Regions from separate parts of the Streptomyces sp. NPDC101227 genome, predicted to be linked through region 3. Evidence: riboswitches for the same ligand, from Rfam matches in the RefSeq annotation. Region 3 holds a riboswitch; each other region holds the start of a gene.
What was found. A riboswitch is a leader RNA that binds a small molecule or an ion and turns the genes downstream of it on or off. The one in region 3 is predicted to bind cobalamin.
Positions count from the first base shown of each region.

Region 1: linked by a shared signal. The riboswitch ahead of ACIRPT_RS09180 (HoxN/HupN/NixA family nickel/cobalt transporter) and the one ahead of ACIRPT_RS04540 (CbtB-domain containing protein) in region 3 are both predicted to bind cobalamin.
Region 2: linked by a shared signal. The riboswitch ahead of metE (5-methyltetrahydropteroyltriglutamate--homocysteine S-methyltransferase) and the one ahead of ACIRPT_RS04540 (CbtB-domain containing protein) in region 3 are both predicted to bind cobalamin.

Region 1 is NZ_JBIWOD010000003.1:523,951-529,650, reverse strand. Features, by position in the region: gene ACIRPT_RS09210 (TetR/AcrR family transcriptional regulator) at 1-206, opposite strand, end outside; gene ACIRPT_RS09205 (cupin domain-containing protein) at 370-855, shown strand; gene ACIRPT_RS09200 (nucleoside/nucleotide kinase family protein) at 900-1,556, shown strand; gene ACIRPT_RS09195 (hypothetical protein) at 1,513-1,920, opposite strand; gene ACIRPT_RS09190 (MarR family winged helix-turn-helix transcriptional regulator) at 2,019-2,558, shown strand; gene ACIRPT_RS09185 (alpha/beta fold hydrolase) at 2,665-3,513, shown strand; cobalamin riboswitch at 3,563-3,777, shown strand; gene ACIRPT_RS09180 (HoxN/HupN/NixA family nickel/cobalt transporter) at 3,808-4,917, shown strand; gene ACIRPT_RS09175 (VOC family protein) at 4,949-5,449, opposite strand; gene ACIRPT_RS09170 (DoxX family membrane protein) at 5,604-5,700, opposite strand, start outside.
Region 2 is NZ_JBIWOD010000022.1:80,170-85,869, forward strand. Features, by position in the region: gene metE (5-methyltetrahydropteroyltriglutamate--homocysteine S-methyltransferase) at 1-1,585, opposite strand, end outside; cobalamin riboswitch at 1,747-1,967, opposite strand; gene ACIRPT_RS35370 (3-hydroxybutyryl-CoA dehydrogenase) at 2,139-3,008, opposite strand; gene aceB (malate synthase A) at 3,005-4,597, opposite strand; gene aceA (isocitrate lyase) at 4,702-5,700, opposite strand, start outside.
Region 3 is NZ_JBIWOD010000002.1:147,388-153,087, reverse strand. Features, by position in the region: gene ACIRPT_RS04560 (methyltransferase) at 1-593, opposite strand, end outside; gene ACIRPT_RS04555 (hypothetical protein) at 832-1,047, shown strand; gene ACIRPT_RS04550 (SPW repeat protein) at 1,089-1,529, opposite strand; gene ACIRPT_RS04545 (histidine phosphatase family protein) at 1,635-2,234, opposite strand; cobalamin riboswitch at 2,342-2,503, shown strand; gene ACIRPT_RS04540 (CbtB-domain containing protein) at 2,546-2,764, shown strand; gene ACIRPT_RS04535 (CbtA family protein) at 2,779-3,528, shown strand; gene ribA (GTP cyclohydrolase II RibA) at 3,603-4,256, opposite strand; gene ACIRPT_RS04525 (creatininase family protein) at 4,359-5,123, shown strand; partial or broken gene ACIRPT_RS04520 (RibD family protein) at 5,116-5,700, shown strand, end outside.

The DNA of each region.
Region 1 (5,700 bases), on a different contig from region 3:
GCCGCCCGGCTGGGGAAGTGCCGGTAGACCGTCCCGACACCGACCCCGGCGGCACGGGCGACCTCGGGCATCTGCGCCTCGTCGCCCCGCGCCCGGAACACCTCGCGCGCGGCGTTGAGCACACGGGTGCGGTTGCGCTCGGCATCGGCGCGCGGCCGGCGCTGCGGCGCGGAGGAGGGGGAGGAAGCGGATGAGGAGGCTGTCACACGGCCGATGCTACTGCTAGGCTCATTAAACGGAATCGGATTCCAGTTCCTCTTCTTGCTCTGTTCCGGTCCCGGTTCCGTGTGCGTGGTCCGGTTCATGCCCCTCGCCCGTTCCCGTACACGCCTCCCCCTTCCGCCTCCTCGGAGAGGATCAGCGATCACCATGCGCAACGAGACAGACGAATCCGGGCGGCCCGCGGAGCGCTTCTTCGTGCTGCCGGCCGGGGAACGGCGACCGGGGCGGGCACCCCTCCCGCCGGGCTTTGCCGTCAAGGCCCGCGCGAACGAGACCGAGGGCCGGCTCTCCGTCCTGGAGACCCAGCTCGACATCGACATCCCGCCGCACGTCCACCACGACGCGGACGAATTTCTCTACATCCTCGCGGGCGAGATGGAGGTCGACATCGAGGGCGCAACCCACCGGCTGACTCCCGGTATGTGCACCCTGCTGCCGCACGGCGTACCGCACGCCCTGCGCAACGCCTCCCAGCCACCCGCACGATGCCTGCAGATCTCCTCACCCGGCGGCTGGGAGTCGTTCGTGGAGGACATGTTCGAGGCCGGGCCGGTGGTCATGAAGGACGGGCACCCCGACCTCGGCCGCCTCAATGAGATCGGCGCCAAGTACGGGATGGAGTACCAGGGCTGACCCGCCCCGACGCCGAGCCGCCCATCGGGCACGATGGACACATCATGGATCCCGAGCACCTCCTGTCCCGCGCCCGCCGGCTCGCCGCAGCCGCCCGCCCCGGCCGACGCCGCCTGCTAGGCATCGCGGGCCCGCCCGGCGCCGGCAAGTCCACCCTCGCCGCACACCTGGTGGCGGAGCTGGCGGGCCAGGCGGTGCTCGTCCCGATGGACGGCTTCCATCTCGCCGAGGCGGAGCTGCACCGCCTGGGCCGCATCGGCCGCAAGGGCGCACCCGACACCTTCGATCCCGCCGGGTATGCGGCGCTGCTGACGCGTCTGCGCTCCCCGGAACCCGGCACCGCCGTCTACGCCCCGGCCTTCGACCGCCGTATCGAGGAGCCAGTCGCCGGAAGCATCGCCGTAGCACCCCATGTCCCCCTTGTCGTCACCGAGGGCAATTACCTCCTTCTCGACTCCGCGCCATGGGCCCGCATCCGCGCCCTTCTCGACGAGGTCTGGTACGTCGATTTGGACGCCCCGGAACGCATCCGGCGCCTGGTCGACCGCCATGAGCGCTTCGGCCGCCCGCACGCCGACGCCGAACGCTTCGTTCACGCCTCGGACGAAGCCAACGCCCGCACCGTGGCGGCGACCCGCGACCGCGCCGACCTCATCGTCACCTTCGCCCCCGAAGAAGCCCCCCTCCCCCGGGCCGACTAGGCATCGCCCCCAGCAGACCCACGACGGACAGCGCTCCCCACCCCAACGACACCGCCACCGCTTTCGCCTTCCGCTCGCCTCCCTGCAAGGTCGCGGCGAGCAGCGCGGCGTCCCCGAAATCCGCCGCGATACGCAGATACGCCGCCGTGCGCAGCGCCGGCCCCTCGGGGGCCAGCACCATCGCGAGCCCGCTCGCCGCTTCCCGCCAGCCGAGCGGCCGCAGCGAGGTCCGGGTCGCCCGCTCACTCCGCCCGTCGTCGTCGACGAGCCCCGAGGGCCGAGCCAGCAGATCGGGCAGCACGGCCACCGCCACCCCGTACACCGCGGTAGCCGCCCCCACCGCACGTAGCAAACGCACCGTCATCTTCCGCCCCTCCCACCCTGGATCCTCCGGTCGCCTCGCCACCATCCTTCCTCGCCGAGCCCCTTCCTAAACGACATCTTCGATGTCATCATGACATCATGAGTGTCGTTGAGACGGATGACGGCGACGAGCGGCCGGCTCCCACCGAAGAGCTTCTGTACGACGTGATACGGCGCCTGTGGCCCCTGCACCGCACGATCGTGCGCGCGGTGGAGCGGGAGCTGGAGGGCACGGGCATGACCGCCGGCGAGCACGCCCTGCTCGACGCGCTGCGCAGCGAAGGCCCCCGGACCGTGCCGCAGTTGGCCCGCACCATGGGGCTCGACCGGCAGCCGGTGCAGCGCTGGGTGAACCACGCGGCGGAGCTGGGTCTGGTGGTGACGGCCCCCAACCCCGCACACCGCCGCTCGTCCCTGATCGAGCTCACCCCCGAGGGCGGCGAGGTAATGCGCGGAATCCAGGAGTTCGAGGCCGCCGAGCTGCGTCGCGGCCTGACCGACCTCTCGACGGGCGACGTCAGAACGGCCCTTCGCGTACTCGACCGGCTGGGCGAGGAATTCCGGCGCCTGGCGAACGACTCACGCGTCGCCCCAGGAGATCCGGACAGCAAGGACGACCAGCCCGCAGAGCGCCCATAGCCACGGCACCACCCCAAGACTCCTCACCACCACATTACCCACACCCCTCATATCGCCCATATCAGCCATATCGCCCACATCTCTCACGCAAGGGAGTCCAGAGAGAATGACCCACCCATTCGCCGCGTGGTCCGAGCTCGACAACGGCACCGTGCCGATCAAGGACGGCGAGCTGTTCTACGAAACGGCAGGCGAGGGCCCCGCACTGGTGCTGCTGCACGGCGGCATGCTCGACCAGCACATGTGGGACGAGCAGTTCTCCTGGCTGGTGGGCTCCGGCCACCGCGTGATCCGTTACGACTCCCGCGGCCACGGCCTGTCCTCCACCGTGACCGGGGACTGGGCCAACCACGACGATCTGTGCGCCCTGCTCGACGCCCTCGACGTCCCCAGTGCCATCCTCGTCGGCCTCTCACACGGCTCGCGGATCGCCCTCGACACCGCCATCGCCTACCCGGAGCGGGTCGCCGCCCTGGCGCTCGCCGCACCCGGCGTCAGCGGTCGCCCCTTCACCGACCCGTTCGTCCGGGAGCACATCAAGGAGCAGGTGGCGGCGATCGGCACACCGGACGGCATGGAGCGCTATATCGAGCACTTCCTGCGGATGTGGGTGGACGGCCCCTACCGCCAACCGTCCGCTGTGCACCCCGGGTTGCGCGAGCGGATGCGCGCCTCGGCCGCGGCGACGGTCGAGGTGCACGCCGACGGCGTGGGCGCCGGAATGCCGATGGAGGTCGGCGCCGCCGACCGGCTCTCCGAGATACGGGTGCCGACGGTCGTGTTCGACGGCGACCTCGACAGCAGGGACATAGCCGCCAACGCCCATGCGATCGCCCTCGCCGTCCCGGGCGCCCACCGGGTCCGAATACCGGGCGCGGGCCACATGGTCAACCTGGAGAACGCCTCGCTCTACGACCACGAGCTGCGCGCCTTCCTCTCCGCCCTGACGCCCTGACGCCGCGCGGCCCCAAAGGGCCGTCGTCCCCGCCGCGTGGGGGCGGCGGATAGAGTGGCCGTGCCGTGGTGTTCGGGAAGACCGGTGACGGACCTTGTGGTCCCAGGCCGGAGCGGCCCTCGCCACTGTGATCGGGGAGTTTCCAGCCCTTCCGTATGCGCCTGCGCGCCTACGGCGCCACTGACCGCAGCCCGCGGCCGGGAAGGCGGGCCCGGAAGCGTGCACCTGTAAGCCAGGAGACCGGCCACGGCATCTCACGAACTGATCCACGAGGTGCTGGAGCGTGACCGCCGGATGGCCCTGTCCACCGATACCCCGACCACCCCTGCTTCCGCCGCGTTCCGCTGGCGCCGGCAGGACACCGTCCGTACCGCGGGCCTGATGGCCGTCATAGCCGGACTGCACGTCGTCGCCTTCGGCGTGCTGTTCCTGCTCGTCGTCCCGTACCACTACTCCGTCGGCAGCCAGGTCTTCGGCGTCGGGCTCGGCGTCACGGCGTACACGCTCGGCATGCGGCACGCCTTCGACGCCGACCACATAGCCGCGATCGACAACACCACCCGCAAGCTGATGGCCGACGGCAAGCGCCCGGTCTCGGTGGGCTTCTGGTTCGCCCTGGGCCATTCCAGCGTGGTCGTCGCGATGGCCGCCCTGGTGGCGGGCGGTGCCCAGCTCGCCGGCACGCTCCTCAACGACGAGTCCCGTACCCACCAGGTCCTGGGCACCATCGGCACCACGGTCTCGGGGACGTTCCTCTACGTCATCGCCGCCCTCAACCTCATCGCGCTGGCCGGGATCTGGCGGGTCTTCCGCGGGATGCGCGACGGCCAGTACGACGAGGCCGAGCTGGAGCAGCGACTCGATGCGCGCGGTTTCATGAACCGCATCCTGGGGCGCTTCACCCGCGCGGTCTCCCGGCCAGGCCAGATGTTCCCGCTCGGCTTCCTCTTCGGGCTCGGCTTCGACACCGCGACCGAAGTGACGCTGATGGTGATGGCGGGCAGCGGCGCCGCGGCCGGCCTTCCCTGGTACGCCGTCCTGTGCCTGCCGCTGCTGTTCGCCGCCGGAATGAGCCTGTTCGACACCCTCGACGGCACATTCATGAACTTCGCCTACCAGTGGGCGTTCTCCAACCCGGTGCGCAAGGTCTACTACAACCTCACCATCACGGGCCTGTCGATCGCCGTCGCCTTCTTCATCGGCACCATCGAGCTGGTGACCGTGCTGCACGAAAAGCTGGCCCTCAACGACCCGGTGACCGGCTGGATTTCGGGCCTCGACCTCGACAATGTCGGCTTCGTCATCGTCGGCCTGTTCGTGGTGGTGTGGGCGGCGGCGCTGACGTACTGGCGCCTGTCCGGCGTCGAAAAGCGCTGGGCGGCGCGGGCGGCGTCGGACTCCTAGAGGCCGTACGCCTCCCGCTGCCGCGCGGCGGTCAGGTGGCCGAGCCGGCCGCCGCGCCGGTCATCAGGTCGGGCCCCCAGCGCTCGAGCTCCGCCGCGAGATCGAGCGGGCGCAGCCGGTCCAGCTCGTCCGGGCCGGGCCACTCCTCGCGCGGGACCCGCCACATCACCTCGAACTCGTTGCCGTCCGGGTCCTTGGCGTAGAGGGACTTGGAGACGAGGTGGTCGCTCGCGCCGACCAGGGCGCCGCGCGCCGCGAGCCGCCCCTCGGTCGCGGCGAGTTCGCCGAGGGTGCCGACCTCCCAGGCCAGGTGGTAGAGCCCGGCCCGGCCGGCCTCGGGGCCCGGCGCGTCCGGCCCCACGGCGAACAGCCCCAGGTCATGGTCGTTCAGCGAGCCGGCAGCGCTGAGGAAGGCGGCGCGCCCCGGTATCTCGACATCCAGCGTCAGCCCGAGGGCTTCGGTGTAGAAGGCGACGGATCGCGCCACATCGCGGATATAGAGCACCGCGTGATTGAGACGGCGTACGGACAAGGCTCTCTCCCAACTCCCGCCGTGGCGCCCCCCGGGCGCCACGGTCCGACTACTTCTGCGTTTTCCTGCTTCTGCCTGCAGATGACTGCCTCTGCGAATGCCTGCCGCTGCGAATGCGCCGCTGTGCAGGGGCGCCCCGCGAAGGCGTGCCTGGCTACTTCCGGACCAGCAGCACGCCCCCGGCGGCCACCACGGCGAGCACCAGCGCGACCACGCCGTAGGCGAGCCGGTGGGCGCGCAGCACGGGCAGG
Region 2 (5,700 bases), on a different contig from region 3:
TGCCGTACGACTGGACCCAGCCGTGCTGGGTGGCGAGGTAGCCGGTGAGCTGCTCGGCGAAGTACTGGACCATGTCGTTGCGTTCGGGCTCACCGTGCACCAGGACATCGATCCCGGCCTTCTCCTGGAAGGCGAGGACCTCGCGGATCTCGTCCTTGATCCGGTCCTCGTAGCCGGCCGTGTCGATCCGCCCGGCCCGCAGATCGGCCCGCGCCGTGCGCAACTCGGTGGTCTGCGGGAAGGAACCGATCGTCGTCGTGGGCAGCGGCGGCAGCCCGAGGTGCGCGCGCTGGGCGGCGGTCCGTTCGGCATACGACTGCGAGCGGCGCCCGTCGGCGTCGGTGACGGCCGCGGTGCGGGCCCGCACCGCGGGGTCGTGGGTCAGCGCGGACCCGGCCCGGGAGGCGAGGTCGGCGCGGTTCGCGGCGAGTTCGCCGGAGATGGCTTCGGTGCCCCGTGCCAGGCCGCGCGCCAGGACGGCGATCTCCCGCGTCTTCTGGCGGGCGAAGGCGAGCCAGCGGGCGATCCCCGGATCGATATCGCCTTCGACGGTGGCGTCCAGCGGGACGTGCAGCAGGGAGCAGGAGGCCGAGACATCGACCCGGTCGGCGAGGCCGAGGAGGGTGCCCAGGGTGGCCAGCGACTTCCCGTAGTCGTTGATCCAGATGTTGCGGCCGTTGACGACGCCCGCGACCAGCCGCTTGCCGGGCATCCCGCCGGCCGCGGCGAGGTCCTCGAGGTTGGCGGCGCCCGACTCGGTGAAGTCGATGGCCAGACCCTCCACCGGCGCCTTGGCCAGGACGGACAGCGCGTCGCCGAGCCGGCCGAAGTAGGAGGCCACCAGGAGCTTGGGCCGGTCGGTGGCGCAGCCGAGTTCACGGTAGGCGCGGGCGGCGGAGCTCAGTTCGGCCGGCGTGCGGTCCTGGACCAGCGCGGGCTCGTCGAGCTGCACCCACTCGGCACCCGCCGCCCGCAGGTCGGCGAGCACCTCGGCGTACACCGGAAGGAGCCGGTCCAGCAGGGTCAGCGGCTCGAAGTCCGCGGCCACGCCCGGAGCGGACTTGGCCAGCAGCAGGTAGGTGACCGGTCCGAGGAGCACGGGGCGCGCCGCGTGCCCGAGCGCGAGGGCCTCCGTCACTTCCGCGACCTGCTTGGTGGAGTCAGCGGTGAAGGCGGTGTCCGGGCCGAGCTCGGGAACCAGGTAGTGGTAGTTGGTGTCGAACCACTTCGTCATCTCCAGCGGGGCCACTTCCTGGTTGCCCCGCGCCATCGCGAAGTAGCCGTCCAGGGCGTCGGCGTGGACCGCGGCGCGGTGCCGCTCGGGGACGGCGCCGACCATGACGCTGGTGTCCAGGACGTGGTCGTAGTACGAGAAATCACCGGACGGCACTTCGTGGATGCCGGCGTCTGCCAGCTGCTGCCAGTTCGACCGGCGAAGGTCCGCCGCGGTCTGCCGGAGGGCGTCGGCGCTGATGCGGCCCTTCCAGTACCCCTCGACGGCCTTCTTCAGTTCACGGTTCTGTCCCTGGCGGGGGTAGCCGTACACGGTGGCCCGTGCCGCCGCGGCTGCGGACTTCGCTGTCACGGAACTCTCCTTCGCGAGATGTCTCCTTGTGGTCCCGGAGACGGGACGAGAGCGCGAAGGAACGACCGACCGGGCGGACCACGACGCGGTGTCTTCGCGTGTGCCCGCTCGATACGTACGCCGACCCGCCCACGAGGTCACCGGGATGGCCGCACACGATCGGTCGCGTGCGGGCAACGGGCAGGTCTTCGGACTCGCGGGCCCGTCTCGTACGCGTACGAGACACCTACTGGCCGTCGCTTCCCAGACCCGTCCGGGCCCAGTGCGTATGACGGCGGTCGTTCCCACTCACCGCTGCGGGGCAGTCCCGGATTCCCACCGGGTTCCCTCTTACGACGCTCCTGCCTGGCGGACAGGGCGAACCAGCTGCATTCGTCACCCTAGAGGGACAATCCGCGGGCCGCACAAGCAATGACCGCATTGCGGACGGTGACATGAGACACGCGCGGAGGATGCATGACAGCCGGAAGAGGTGCGGGGCGGTGGTTCACGCCGCCCCGCACCTCCCTCCACGGCAGCCGGGGCCCCTCAGCCCCGACCTGACCCGGGTCCCTCAGCCCCGGTCGTACGTGTGGAACCCACGGCCCGCCTTGCGGCCGAGCAGCCCCGCCTCGACCATCCGCAGAAGCAGCGGAGGCGGCGCGTAGAGGGGTTCCTTGAACTCGTCGTACAGCGATGCGGCGATGGAGGCGACCGTGTCGAGGCCGATCAGGTCGGCCAGCTTCAGCGGGCCCATCGGGTGCGCGCAGCCCAGTTCCATCCCGGCGTCCACGTCGGCCGCGGAGGCGAAGCCGGACTCGGCCATCCGGATGGCCGACAGCAGGTAGGGGATGAGCAGGGCGTTGACGACGAAGCCGGCGCGATCCTGGGAGCGGACCACGGTCTTGCCCAGCGCCGTGGTCACGAACTCCTCGGCCGCCGCGGTGACGCGTGGCGCGGTGTGGAGGGAAGTGACGACCTCCACGAGGGGCAGTACCGGCACGGGATTGAAGAAGTGCAGGCCGAGGACCTGGTCGGCGCGCCGGGTCGCCATGCCCAGGCGCATGACGGGGATGGCGGAGGTATTGGTGGCCAGGATCGCTTCCGGGTCCTCGACGATCTTGTCCAGCGCGGTGAAGACCGCCGTCTTCGCCTCGGTGTTCTCGACCACGGCCTCGACGACGAGCTGCCGGTCGGCGAGGTCGTCGAGGCTGCCCGTGAAGACCATCCGGGTGAGCGCGTCCTCCACCGAGATCCGGTCCAGCTTCCCCCGCTGGACGGCGCGTTCCAGGGAGACGGCCACCCGTTCACGGGCGGCACGGGCGGCGACCTCGTCCGCCTCGCAGACGACGGTGTCGAGCCCGGCGCGGGCGCACACCTCGGCGATACCGGCCCCCATCTGGCCGCCGCCCACCACGCCGACGCGGCGGATGTTCTGGTTCATGACCGTGCCTCCGTGTGCCGGACGAGGTGACGGGAGTAGGCATCCGGGGTGAAGAACGGCGGCAACTCCGTTGCCATGGCGGTCCGTTCGAAGAGCGCGCGGACCTCTTCGACCCGGGCCCAGGGGTATTCCGCTCCCAGGGCGGCGCACTCGTCGTCGAGGAGACGCAGCACCGTTTGCCGGTCGATGACGCGGTGCCGCAGCCACTGCCAGATCTGCACCCGGGCGATCTCGGCGGTTGCCGCGTCCTCCATCAGGCCGTGCAGGGCGACCGCCCCGCTGCCGCGCAGCCAGGCGTCGAAGTAGCGCAGGGCGACAGTGATGTTGGTGCGCACGCCCTCCCGGGTGGGCGGTCCGCTGATGCGGCGCACCGACAGCAGGTCCGCCGCGGTCACCTCGACATCGTCACGGGTGCGCTCGATCTGGTGCGGCCGGTCGCCCAGAACGTCGTCGAAGGCCGTGCGGCAGACGGGGACGAGGCCGGGGTGGGCGACCCAGCAGCCGTCGAAGCCGTCCTCCGCCTCGCGCTCCTTGTCCAGCCGGACCTTGGCCAGAGCGGCCTCGTTGGCGTCCGCGTCCCTACTGGGCACCTGCGCGGCCATGCCCCCGATCGCGTGGGCGCCCCGCTTGTGGCACGTACGCACCAGCAGTTCGGTGTACGCCCGCAGGAAGGGAGCCGTCATCGTGACCTTCGCGCGGTCCGGCAGCAGGAAGTCGGTACGGTGTCCGAACGTCTTGATCAGGCTGAACAGGTAGTCCCACCGGCCCGCGTTGAGCCCGGAACTGTGCTCGCGCAGCTCGTGGAGGATCTCCTCCATCTCCACGGCCGCGGTGATCGTCTCGATGAGGACGGTGGCACGGACGGTGCCGCGGGGGATACCGAGGAGATCCTGGGCGAGGACGAAGACGTCGTTCCACAGCCGTGCCTCGTACCGGTTCTCCAGCTTGGGCAGGTAGAAGTACGGACCGCTTCCGGCGTCGATCTGGCGCTGCGCGCAGTGGAAGAAGTACAGGCCGAAATCGACGAGCGAGGCGGGCACGGGCCGGCCGTCGAACTCCAGGTGCTCTTCGAGGAGATGCCAGCCGCGGGGGCGCACGACGATGGTGGCGACCCGGTCGCCCAGGCGGTAGGCCTTGCCCTCAGGGGCGGTGAAGTCGATGCGGCGCTCGATGGCGTCGAGCAGCGTGAGCTGGCCGTCGACGATGTTGTCCCAGGTGGGGGCGGTGGCGTCCTCGAAGTCGGCCATCCAGACCTTCGCCCCCGAGTTGAGGGCATTGACGGCCATGCGGCGTTCCGGAGGGCCGGTGATCTCCACCCGGCGGTCGGTCAGCCCGGGCGCGGGCGGCGCGACGCGCCAGGACGGGTCCGCGCGGACGGATGTCGTGGCGAGGGGGAAAGCGAGCGGGGATCCGGAGGCGAGCCGCGACGCCCGCCGCGTGCGCTCCTTCAAGAGCTCCTGGCGGCGCTGTGCGAAGGCGCCGGCGAGGTGGCCGACGAAGTCCAGTGCCTGCGGAGTGAGGATCTCCTCATGGCGGTGCCCCGTTGCCGCGAGGACCTGGACGCGGTGCGTCAGTGCGCTGGTGGACATGCGGGTCTCCTGATGAAGGAAGGAAGGAGCGGGGCCGGACGGAGACGGTCGTCCGGCCCCGCTGGATCACGGGCCGACGGGGTACGCGGGCGCCGGTGGGCGTCCTAGTGGAACTGCTCTTCCTCGGTGGAGCCGCTCAGCGCAGTCGTCGAGGAGTGCGGGTTGAGGGCGGTGGAGACCTGGTCGAAGTAGCCGGTGCCGACCTCGCGCTGATGCCGGACGGCGGTGAAGCCCTGCGCCTGTGCGGCGAACTCCTTCTCCTGGAGGTCGACATAGGCGGTCATGCCGTGCTCGGCGTAGCCGCGGGCCAGGTCGAACATGCCGTGGTTGAGGGAGTGGAATCCGGCCAGCGTGATGAACTGGAAGCGGTAGCCCATCGCGGCCAGTTCACGCTGGAACTTGGCGATCTGGTCGTCGTCCAGAGCGGCCTTCCAGTTGAAGGACGGCGAGCAGTTGTAGGCCAGCATCTGGTCCGGGTGCTCCGCGTGGATCGCCTCGGCGAACTCGCGGGCCTGCGCCAGGTCCGGCGTACCCGTCTCCACCCAGATGAGGTCGGCGTACGGGGCGTAGGCCAGACCGCGGGCGATCACCGGCGCCATGCCGTTCCGCACCCGGTAGAAGCCCTCGGCGGTCCGCTCGCCCGTGACGAACTCGGCGTCGCGCTCGTCGATGTCGCTGGTCAGAAGGTTCGCGGCCAGCGCGTCCGTACGGGCCACGATCAGCGTCGGCACATCGGCGATATCCGCGGCGAGGCGGGCGGCGTTGAGGGTGCGGATGTGCTGCCCCGTGGGGACGAGGACCTTGCCGCCGAGGTGGCCGCACTTCTTCTCAGACGCGAGCTGGTCCTCGTAGTGGATGCCGGCCGCACCGGCCGCGATCATCGCCTTGGTCAGCTCGAAGGCGTTGAGCGGACCGCCGAACCCGGCCTCGGCGTCGGCGACGATCGGCGCCAGCCAGTCCGTCGTGTCCGTGCCGCCCTCCGCGGTGGCGATCTGGTCGGCGCGCAGCAGCGCGTTGTTGATCCGACGCACCACCTGCGGCACGGAGTTGGCGGGGTACAGGCTCTGGTCGGGGTAGGTGTGGCCGGCCTGGTTGGCGTCGGC
Region 3 (5,700 bases):
GACGGATAGGCCTTGAGGACCGCGGCGAGGAGCGTGCCGTCGCCGCCGCCGATGTCGGCCACGGTCGCGAAGCGGCCGAAGTCGAAGGCCGTCGGCACCATGGCCGCCGTATCGCGGGTGGCCTGCCCCATCGCCGCGTTGAACACGGCGGAGAATTCCGGGTGTTCGGCGAGGTGGCCGAAGAAGTTCTGGCCGAAGACCGCATCAAAGGCCGGCTCGCCGGTCCGCACGCTGTCGTCCAGATGCTCCCAGGCCCTGAGCAGGGTGGGGTCGGTGAACATCCGGACGAAGGAGTGCAGCGACTGCGGTCCGTCGGCGCGCAGCAGGGCGCCGGCCGGGGTGACGGTGAACCGTCCCGGGGCGTTCTCGGCGAGCAGCCCCAGCCCGGCCAGCGCCCGCAGTAACCGGGCCATGGCCTCGGGCCGGGCCGCGCACTCCGCCGCCAGCTCGTCCGCCGTGCGCTCGCCGTCGCCCATCAGGTCGGCGACCCGGAGGCGGGCGGCGGCGCCCACGGCGTGCGAGGCCATGGCGCCGTACGCAATCCGGGTCAGCACCTCACGGGCCTCGTCCACCGGCCGATTCTCGCGGGTCATACGGGAACCTCTCTGTTCAACGGCGTTACGGGCAGGGCTTTCTGCGCCACGGCGCGGCTCCTGTGTTACGCGCAGGGCGTCCCAGGGCACAACAACGCCTGTGGCGTTGCGGCCGCCGGCTCGCCACCCTCACTCTTGTTAGGCGACCCTAAGTTCTCCGGATCACCGGGGCAATGCCCCTGGGATACGGCCCGTACGACGCGACCGCCGGCTCACTCCGGGAAGGGAGGAACGCCCCGTGGCCCCCGATGACGAGAGCCAACTCGGTGACCGCGCCGGGCAATTACGGCGCGGCGCCACCTGGCTGCTGCTGACCGCCGCGCTCGGCAGCCTGGGCACCGGAATCGCGCTCGGACACGGCTTGCTGATGGCGGGCGGGCTGGTGCTGGCCGGGATCTACGGGCACCTCCTGGCCACGGACGCCCGCGGGCCCGCTCACCCCCGGCGGGGGTGAGCGCGCCCGCGGCCCTCACATGCCCCGTGGCGGGGCATGCCTCATGTCGTGCGGCGGCTCTTTGCTGCCGCCCCGATGCACATCGCCCCCAGCAGGAACGTGAGGGCACCGATGATGACGTTGTTCCAGATCACGCCGGCGTCAGGGCTGCTGCCGACGATCCAGGGCGCCACGATCATCCACACGCCCATGGCGCACATGGCGCCGCTCAGGCCGTACATACGGTCCGGGGTGACCGTGAACCCGATGGCCAGCAGGGCAATGGCGACGCCGAGAATCAGGTTGTGGGTCAACAGAGCGGGCTGCGAGGCCGCGTAGTGGACGATCCACGGCGACGCGGCGCAGTACAGGCCGACCAGGAACACCGGCCCATCCACGAGGATGACGTCACGTCCGCCGAGCACGCGCTCGTAACGCTCCTGCATTTCTGTTACGTCGGGGTGACCGGCGAGATCTCCCCTGTGGTGTGAGACGTCGGCCATGCGACTCGCCTCCTTCGCTCTGCAAGCCTGGCCGTCTCGCGGCATAGGAACCGCGCACTCATTATTCTGCGCTTATGTCGCCTTTATGTGTAGATCAGGGACGGGTCAAGTTTGCGGGCCCGTCGGCCGGCCCTCCGGCAGCGCCCGCCCCAGCCCCAGATTCCAGCGCCCGCCCCGCCCGCTGAGCTCGGTCACGGTGAGCGGCGGCACGTCCAGCCGCCAGAACGTCTCCACCGGGACACCCAGAGCGCACACCACGGCGGCGCGCACCACGTCCACCTCCACGACGGCGAGGACGCGCCCGGAGGTGGTGGCCAGCCGCGTGAGCCAGGCCTCGGTCCGTACGCAGAGCGCGCGCAGCGACTCGCCGCCGTGCCCCGCGAACCCGGGATCCGACAGCCAGGCGGACACCGCCTCCGATTCCGCCCCGGCCACCTCGTCCAGGGTCCTCCCCCGCCAGCGGCCCATCGCGCAGCCCGGCGGTCCCGGCTCGGGCGCGGGATCCACCGGCAGCCCGAGCTCCTCGGCCGTACGACGGCACCGGGCGGAGGGCGATACCACGATCCGCTCGGCGGCCGGCAGGTTTCCGGCCACCGCACGGGCCCGCCGCAGACCGGCCTCGCTCAGCGGTCCGTCGTCATCGAAACGCACCTCGCGCTGCGCGTCGCCGGCGGCCGGTGAGATCAACATCACCCGAGTTGTCATGACCTCTTCTCTCGCTGTCCATCCCCACCGCAACAACTGCCCTGTTCAGGGGAGTTGTCCGGTCGGCGCGCCCCTCGCTGCGCCTCTCCGCCCCCTCCGTGGCCTTGGCCCGCCGGTCGGTTCGCGGTACCTTCCCGATGATATTGACGACGACATGACGGAAGCCGGTGGGATCCCGGCGCGGTCGCGCCACTGTATGTCCGGTTTTGACGCAGCCCCAGGGGGGCGGGACCGGGCGAGCCAGACCCGCCATGTCGTTAGCACTCCCGCAACTAGGGACGCGAGTTCCCCCTAACAGGAGGTCCCCTGCCATGGCTCAGACCATCGCACCCCCGGCCACCGGCACCGCCGCCCCGGCCCCGCTCCCCCTCAAGGCGATCGCCCCCTGGGCGCTGTTCGTCGGCGTCCTGATGCTGGTTCTGCTGTACTTCGTCGGCGCCGAGCAGGGCGCCACCTCGCTGCTCTCCGGTACGGACGTCCACGAGTGGGTCCACGACGGACGCCACCTCCTCGGCTTCCCCTGCCACTGATCGGGCGCCGTTCCATGAACTCCGTCACCGTCAGAAATCTCCTGGTGCGCGGCATGCTCGCCGGGCTGGGCGCCGGCCTCCTCTCCTTGGTCGTCGCCTATCTGCTGGGCGAGCCGAGCGTGAATGCCGCGATCGCCTTCGAGGAAGCACACAGCCACGAGCACGAGATGGAGGTCGTCAGCCGTGCCGTGCAGTCCACGGCGGGGCTGGCGACCGGCGTGCTGATCTACGGCGTGGCGCTGGGCGGAATCGCCGCGCTGGCGTTCTGCTTCGCGCTGGGCCGGATCGGCCGCTTCGGCCCCCGGGCCACCGCCGCGCTGCTCTCCGGCGCGGCGCTGCTCGCCGTCTACCTCGTACCGTTCCTCAAGTACCCGGCCAACCCGCCGTCCGTCGGTGACCCCGACACCATCGGCAAGCGCACGGCCCTGTACTTCCTGATGATGCTGCTCGGCATCCTGCTTGCGGTCGGCGCCACGATCTTCGGCCGGCGGCTGGCTCCGAAGCTGGGCAACTGGTACGCCACGGTGGCGGCCGGCGCGGCGTTCGTCATCGCCATCGGGATCGCGTATGCCTTCCTGCCGTCCATCAACGAGGTGCCGAACGGCTTCTCCGGCACCCTGCTCTGGCAGTTCCGGCTGTCGGCGATCGCCATCCAACTGGTGCTGTGGACCGCCTTCGGGCTGCTCTTCGGCCATCTCGCGGAACGCGTCATCACCCCGGCCCGGGACGCCGCGGCCGCGGAGGCGGCACCCGCGGCGTCCTGACGGCGCAAGGACGGTCGGCTCACCGGGGAAGGGCCCGCGACGTATCCACGTCGCGGGCCCTTCTCAGGTGAGCGTCAGGACAGGCCGGGAATGCCGTCCAGATGCGGCAGGTCATGGTCGAGCCGTTCCCGTTTGGTCCGCAGATAGCGGATGTTCTCCACACCGGGCGGCATCAGCAGCGGGACCTGTTCGGCGACCGCGATACCGTGCCGCAGCAGCGCCGCCCGCTTGTGGGGATTGTTCGACAGCAGCCTTACCGAACGGACCCCGAGGTCCCGCAGTATTCCGGCCGCGACGCCGTATTCGCGGGCATCGACCGGCAGTCCGAGCGCGATATTCGCATCCACCGTGTCGAGGCCGTCCTCCTGAAGTTTCATCGCTCGGAGCTTGGCCAGCAGCCCTATCCCCCGGCCCTCATGGCCCTGCACATAGACGAGAATTCCGCAGCCGGCCGCCACGATCGCGGCCAGCGCCGCGGACAATTGATCGCCGCATTCGCAGTGCGTGGACGCGAAGACATCACCGGTCAGGCACTCCGAATGCACGCGGGCCAGCACGGACTTCCCGGCGACGTCGCCGTGAACCAGGGCCACTTGCTCGGTCCCTTTACGGATGTCGAGATAGCCGACGGCGAGGAATTCACCGTGTGTGGTGGGGAGTCGGACCGCCACCACTCGTTCCACGTGGGCGTCGTCATCCGGAGCGATTTCGGCATCGGGGTCCGTCATGGCGCGATGGTACCGGCGCGGACGGCCGGTTGGCATGGTGTGCGCTCATGCCTATGCTGCGACGGCCCGGCGAATGAGCGCAACGAAAGGCGGCACACCGTCATGACCGCTTCGGCACAACGGATTTCCGGCCGCGGGCTCCTGCCGGCGGACACCACCGGAGAGGTCAGGGACCGGCGGCCGCACTGCGCCCTGCTCCCCGTCGGCAGCTTTGAACAGCACGGCCCCTTCCTGCCGTTGACCACCGACACGGTCATCGCCTGCACCATCGCCGAGCGGATCGCCGCCGCGCACCCCGTCCTTCTGCTGCCGCCGCTGACCATCTCCTGTTCCCACGAACACGCCGCCTGGCCGGGCACGGTCAGCATTTCGGCCAGGACGCTGCACACCGTTGTGACGGACATCACCGATTCCCTGCGGCGGCAGGGCATCCACTCCCTGATTCTCGTCAATGGCCACGGCGGAAATTACGTACTGCGCAACGTGGTTCAGGAATCCGGTGGGACGGGGACACGGATGGCGCTCTTCCCCGGCTCGGCCGACTGGGCGGTGGCGCGCACGCGAGCGGGGGCAAAGACGTCCTCGCACAGCGATATGCACGCGGGAGAAGTGGAGACCTCCCTTCTCCTGCACGCCCATCCCGAATTGGTACGGCCCGGATATGAATCGGCGGAATCTGCGGATTGCGTCGCCGATGAACGGGAGCATCTGCTGACGCTCGGCATGTCGGCCTATACGGACTCCGGAGTCATCGGACGCCCCTCCCTCGCCTCCGCGCGCAAGGGCCGGGAACTGCTGGCCGGACTGGCCGAGGCCTTCGACGCCTATGCGGAGCTGTTCGGCATAAAGGCGGAATCCCATGACTGAACCGCTCGACGCGACGGCTGCCTGGGAGCGGCTGCGGCGCGTCCGTACGGCGGAGGATGCCGAGGCCGCCGGGCTGATGCCGGACGGCAGCGGCGGACTCCGGTGGCGGGCGGATGCCTCGCCCGAGGCGGCACGGCTCGCCGAGCGCTATCTGCCGCTGTGCCTGGCCGGTCCCCGGGTCGCGGTGGCGCAGCTCGGACAGAGTCTGGACGGCTTCATCGCGACCCGCACGGGCGACGCGGACTATGTCACCGGGGAGGAGGACCGCCGCCATCTGCACCGGCTGCGTGCGCTGACGGATGCGGTCGTCGTGGGGGCCGGCACCGCCGTGGCGGACGATCCCCAACTGACGGTGCGCGCCTGCCCGGGCGACAATCCGGTGCGGGTGGTGCTCGATCCGCGCGGCCGGGTGCCGTGGCGGCGCCGGGTGTTCCGGGACGGGGCCGCGCCGACGCTGTGGGTGGTCGGGCCGGAAGGGGCCGCACGGGCGTCCGGAGCCGTCGGCTCCGGCGGCTCCGGCGGCTCCGGCGGCTCCGGCGGCTCCGGCGTCCACGTAGTGCCGCTGCCCGACGCCGCC